One region of the Geotoga petraea genome, then DNA from elsewhere that is predicted to be linked to it. Evidence: riboswitches for the same ligand, from Rfam matches in the RefSeq annotation. Region 1 holds a riboswitch; the other holds the start of a gene.
What was found. A riboswitch is a leader RNA that binds a small molecule or an ion and turns the genes downstream of it on or off. The one in region 1 is predicted to bind lysine.

Region 1 (3,211 bases):
GATGGCTATTGATGATAAGATATTAGTTAGATCTTTTGGTCAAGGACTGCGTTTGACAGATTACTACCCTGAAATAAAAGTCATGAATGTAGATCCGGGTTTATTTGAAAATATCCCAATAGAAGAAAAAGATGGTAAATTAATTGTTCCTGTAGCTTGTAAAGTGCCTGCACATTTAATGGGATCAGGTGTTGGAAGCGCTAGTGCTTATAACGGAGATTATGACATTATGACTTCTGATGAAGAAGAGATAAAAAGGCTTGGTATAGATAAATTGAATTTCGGTGATTTAGTAATGATAGAAAACCATGATAATTCTTATGGTAGGACTTATTTGAAAGGTGCTGTTTCTATAGGGGTTATTGTACATTCCAATTGTATAAAAGCGGGCCATGGCCCGGGTGTTACAACTATTATGACAAGTAAAAAATCTTTAATAGAAGCTAAAATTGATTCTGAATCTAATATAAAAAAATACGTTAAAGTATAAAAAAGAAGGGATAAATTCCCTTCTTTTTTTATTATTTATGTATAGCCATTGAAAGCTAAAAATGTAGATTTTTTATACCTTTTCTTTTAATTTTTTCTCTAACTTGTCTTTATCTATAGAAGCTATCATTTCTACTGTGCTATCGTATTTAGATTTATCTATTTTCATTTCTTTGTATAATTCTTCTCTAAATCTATCACCATCAAAGTTGTTATTGGAATTTTTCAAAATATTTTCATATTTCAATATCATCACATTATTTCTGTTGAACTTGTCTAATGTTTCAATATCTGGATAATTTTTTAATATTTTTTCTGGGGTTTTTTTATTGTCTATTACCGCTTTTACATATTGTAGATTCACATTGACCATTTCTTCAGAAGCTATATAAGAATGTGTGGTTACATAGGTATTCGCATTCATTGTTAAAATGTACTCTAAAGAGTTTCTAAATGCATCTAAGTCTTTATCCAACAACATTGGGATTGGTTCTTCAACCAAATCACCAACAAAAACTATTTTTTCTTTTTTGTCATAACAAATTGCATGTCCAGAAGTGTGACCTGGAGCGTATATGAACTCTACACCTTCATCTTCAAAAGAGAGTTTTTTATCAAATGTTATGTCGGGATATTTTATTTTTATTTTGCCTTCAACAAATTTTGAATTTTCTTTTAACTCTTTTTCAGCATTTTCAATCATATTATCCCTTGCTTTTGAATGAGAGACTATGATTGAATCTTCAAAAAAATCATTACCCCAAATATGATCCCAGTGATAATGAGAATTAAAAATAATCAACTGTTTATTTTTCAATTCTTCTTCTATATAATCTTTTACTAAACTCATGGGCTTAGAACCCGTTTGAGTATCACATAAGAAAAAATATTTCTCTCCTTTGATCAAATAAACTATTGTTTGGCCTAATGTTGTTTCCCCGTCTTCAAAATCAAACATTAAACCCCTACTACCTATTTCAGTAACTTTCATAATCTCACCTCTTTTAAGCATCATAACATCTTATTATACCTAACAAAGAGATATAATTGCAAGGATATTTTTTGTTTATTTTTACATATAATTAAATATTATAAGAACTTATTATGATATACTATTTTCGATTAAGTGAATATTTTTGTCAAAACGGAGGCTGCAGCTTTAATTAGTAATCTTTTCTTTATTTTTGAGGAAATTGAAAGATGAAAGGTAAAGTTGCCGAAGAAAATAGCAACCTCAATTGTTGTTTTCTGGGCGTAGGGATAATATCTTTACGACTGTCACATTATAATGTGGAGTGCCGTTTGCCACACAATAAAAAATATTGTGCGCTTCTCCACCGAGAAGCGCATTTTTTTATTAATCTAAATATGAGGAGTTGTTTTTATGGATTATGGAATTTGGTCATTATTACCACCATTAGTTGCAATTGGATTGGCATTCTTAACAAAAAAAGTTTTAATTTCTCTTTTTGCTGGAATTGTAACTGGTGCATTGATAGTAACTCAGGGGCATATTTGGGAGGCAGCTGTTAAAATAGTCAATTTGATTTGGGAAAATGTTGAGTTTTCAAATTTAAGATCTTTAGAATCTTTTAATGAAAGCTGGAATTTATTCATTCTATTATTTTTAGTAATTCTCGGTTTTATGGTAGCGTTAATATCAAGAGCTGGCGGTGCAGTTGCTTACGGAAACTGGGCATCAAAAAAAATTAAAACTAGAAAAGGAGCTTCTTTTTCTACATTTATTCTTGGTGTTTTGATATTTTTAGATGATTACTTTAATTCATTAACAGTTGGTACTGTTATGAAACCAGTTACTGATAAATACAATGTTTCAAGGGCAAAATTGGCTTATATTATAGATTCTACTGCTGCTCCAATATGCATATTAGCACCCATTTCAAGTTGGGTAGCAGAAGTTATTTCACAATTAACGCAATCTGGAGTTGGCTCCGGAGTTTTAGCTAATTTAAATCCTTATAATGTATTTTTATCATCAATTTTCTTTAATTCATATGCTATATTAACAATATTTATGGTTATTATGATTATTTGGAAAAACTATGATTATGGTCCTATGTATGAACATGAATTTATAGCTGTTTCAGAGGGAGATTTATTCAATTCAGATAAAAAAGTAGCAAACAACATACAAAACGATGTTGAACCTGATTCAAAAGGAAAGGTAATTGATTTAGTTTTACCTATTGTAATTTTGATCTTTTCAATAATAATGTTTATGTTATACACAGGCGGTTATGCTCTCTTCGGTGGAGAAAATAACTTGGCAGTTGCTTTTGAAAATATGAATTCTGCTTTTGCACTCTTTTGGGGTGGGGTGATTACTTTGATTTTTACATTATCTTGGTTTACTATAAGAAAAACCATTAACCTAAAAGAGATTCCAGAATTGGCTTGGAAAGGGTTTAAAATGATGCTTCCTGCATTAGAAATACTTATTCTTGCTTGGACTATTGGGGCAATTATAAGGGGTGATCTAAAGACTGGAGAGTATTTAGTTAGCTTAGCAAGTGATAATTTCCCTATAGAAATAATGCCGGCTCTTTTCTTTTTAACTGCAGCAATTGTTTCTTTTTCAACTGGTACAAGCTGGGGAACCTTTGGTATTTTAATCCCTATTGCAGTGCCTATGGCTGCAAGCACTGGGCGAATTGATTTGATTGTTCCATTGGTAGCTTCTGTGCTTTCTGGTGCAATTTAT
Region 2 (3,211 bases), on a different contig from region 1:
AGTTCAAAAATATCTTCATACCAATCGATATTTATTATACAGTTGTTTTTAATTGCAAATTCGTATTCTTCCAATGTTGTAAGGTTTGAAGTGAACATGATGTCTTTACCTTCAAACCCTGAATCTATTGCTAATTTTATCTCATTAATAGATGCTGCGTCGACTCCACATTTATTTTCTTTCATTATTTTTAGTATGTGTGGGTTAGGATTCGCTTTAATGGCAAAAAATTGCTTGTAATCAGCCCAAACAAAAGCATTTTTTAGCTTATCTATTTTACTTAATATAGTACTTTCATCGTAAATGTTGAAAGGTGTTCCATTTTTATTTGCTATTTCAGACAGAACATCTTTTGGGATGCTTACATCTTTCATAAATCTACTCCATTTATTTCAATGTGTTTTTTCATTATTCTTACAGCATTTGTTGCTGCACCAACTCTAACGTTGTTCGCCATGACCCAAATTAAAAATGTTCTTTCGTTTAACTGTCTCAACCGTGATACATAAGTCATTTTATCGTTTTCAATTTCCAGTGGAGTTATAATTTCATTATTAAACACAACATTTTCTGAATTTGCTATTAAATCCTCAACTAATTGAATATTTGTACTTTTTTTTGTCTTAAAAGTTATGGATTCTGAATGACCATAAACTACCGGAACTCTAACTGCGGTTGGAATGACTATTATTTCATCGTCTTCGTATATTTTTATAGTTTCATTAACCATTTTCATTTCTTCTGTTGTGAATCCATTTTCTTCATAATCACCAATTTTTGGAATTACGTTTCTATGAATTTCCTTTTCAAAATGTTTTGAAACTTTGTGTCCTTTTTCTTGAGAAATTAATTCTTGAATTCCTTTGTTTCCAGCTCCAGATACAGCTTGGTAAGTAGAAACATTGATTTCCTCTATTTTTAACTCTCTCTGAACGTTATTCAAAGCCAAAAGCATTTGAATTGTCGAACAGTTTGGGTTTGCTATAATCCCTCCATAACCTTTTAACTTATGACTGTTTATCTCTGGTACAACCAGAGGGATTTCCTTTTCCATCCTAAATGCTGATGAATTATCTATAACCACGCTACCGCTATCTGCAGCAATTGGAGCAAAGCGACTTGATATGTCTCCACCAGCCGAAAAAAGAACATAATCATATTCTTTTTTCATGGATTCTTCTTTCAGTTCTTTAACTACTAATTCTCTATCATTGTATTCAAGAATTTCTCCCTCACTTTTTTTGCTTGCATACAAATCTAAGTCCTTTAAATTCAGATCTGATAACTCATCTACTATTTTTCTACCAACTTCTCCTGTTGCACCTACTACTGCTACTTTCATAGTTACACCTCCGAAAAATAAAAAACTCCCCTATTAAAAAGGAGAGTTTATAATAAATTATATTTATTATCATTTTGACGGCTCTCCACGTAAAACGTGACAGTAGTACAGGTATTATCTGTACTCCCAGAAAAGAGTTTTGAGTTTCTCTTTCCTTCGGCAACTTTACCTTTCACATATCTTCATAGCTTCCTCAAGCTCAGATATGTTACTCTTTTCAGTTGCGCCTCCGTTCGTAATACTAACTATTTACTTATATTTAAAATAACATTTTAAAATTAACTAAAAATAAACTTATTGTTAAAATTCAATTTTCTGGAATTACAAACACTTGGTTTGGAAATATCAAATCAGGATTTTCTATGTTGTTTTTCTCAGCAATAGACTTATAATCTACCCCGTATATTCTTGATATCTTTAAAAGCCAATCACCAGACTCTACAGAATATTTCAGAGTAATTTGTTCTGCCATATCTTTTATATCATTGTAAGTTAAAGGTACTGTGTTGTCTATAGTTAAGCTGCCATCATTGAATATCTTTTCCGCTTTAATTCTGTGAATCTTATTCCAGTTTGTTCCAATGATTTCCCAATTTTGATCTGGGAACTCTTTTAATATACCATTTTTAACGTTTATTATATAATCCTCTATAAAATCTGGTATATAATAATTTTTGTATTTTTCAACATCTTTAGAGCTCAAAACCACCTTAGGTAATTCTTCAGTGAATATTTCTCCATTCTTACTAAATTCGTTTTCTGCTCTTTCTGAATTAGTAACCAATAAGTATTTTTCTTGATCATATATAGTGTTGCTTCCATAATCTGTCAAATCTACAATTCTGTTTCCATATTCTTTACTAATATCTATTCTATAATTTATTCCTTTGAAAATATCGTAAAGCTCATGATCTTTACTTGAGCGAGTTATTGTTAAATGCTCTTTTTTATAGGTGTCGTAAAATTCAACAGACCATTCTAAATAATCTTTTAGCTGTTTACCAGTCATTTCAACTATATATAAAGTATTTTTCTTTGGGTAGAATTTGTTTATGTACCTTTTAGATATCTCGTTATTTATTTCTAAATTTTCAGTATATATAGGGGTTGAAGATATTTTTATTTCTTTTTCAAAGATTTGATTTGCATAGTATAGCTGAACTTCATTGATAAAATCGGTAATTTTTGTTGGTTTTAACCAATAACTATCTATTTGATCTAACCCTTTTTCATAAAAAAAGTCTTGATTAACAACTTCCCCTATAATTTTCGTTAAGCTCTCTAAAGAATTTTCATGATATTGAATAAAAATTTCTTCTATTCTATGTAATGGTAGTATAACTCTATCGTCATTTTTTACAGGGATCTTGTTAATTGTTGCTTCATCTTTTTTTATGTTGTAATATATATTAAAAAGTGTTTCAGAAGAGTTATTTATAATAAATTCTCTTGATGAATCAGTATACTTGTTATTTATAATGAATCTATTTTTGTCCTCAAACCTTTCAACTAAAATTTGAATATCTTCCGAAGAGATAATCTCTTCTACTTCATTTCCAAAAACAATGTTTTTAAAAGATTTTGTAGCATGTGGGGTTAACAATAAATCTAATTTTAAATCAAAACCTTTTATAACATTAAAATCATTTTTAGAAGTTATCCACAAATCGTAGTTTAGATCTTCAAAAGATTCAAAAATAGCGTTTACCATTTCTTTGTCGCTATTTTTTGAAAAAGTATCACCCAAATTTATAAGAATATCTTCTTCTTCAACCTGTTCTTCTATTAATTTCGCCAATTGAGAAAAGCTTCCATCGTAATCTTTTTTATCGTATTCATAGTCATATGTTGTAAAGTCTCCTTTTATAT

Region 2: linked by a shared signal. The riboswitch ahead of BLS00_RS07040 (aspartate-semialdehyde dehydrogenase) and the one ahead of BLS00_RS02290 (Na+/H+ antiporter NhaC family protein) in region 1 are both predicted to bind lysine.

What each region holds. Positions count from the first base shown of each region.
Region 1 covers NZ_FMYV01000001.1:466,177-469,387, reverse strand. The annotation lists gene BLS00_RS02300 (DUF4438 domain-containing protein) at 1-490, shown strand, start outside; gene BLS00_RS02295 (MBL fold metallo-hydrolase) at 563-1,480, opposite strand; lysine riboswitch at 1,627-1,798, shown strand; gene BLS00_RS02290 (Na+/H+ antiporter NhaC family protein) at 1,874-3,211, shown strand, end outside.
Region 2 covers NZ_FMYV01000005.1:125,486-128,696, forward strand. The annotation lists gene lysA (diaminopimelate decarboxylase) at 1-374, opposite strand, end outside; gene BLS00_RS07040 (aspartate-semialdehyde dehydrogenase) at 371-1,342, opposite strand; lysine riboswitch at 1,413-1,582, opposite strand; gene BLS00_RS07045 (5'-nucleotidase C-terminal domain-containing protein) at 1,650-3,211, opposite strand, start outside.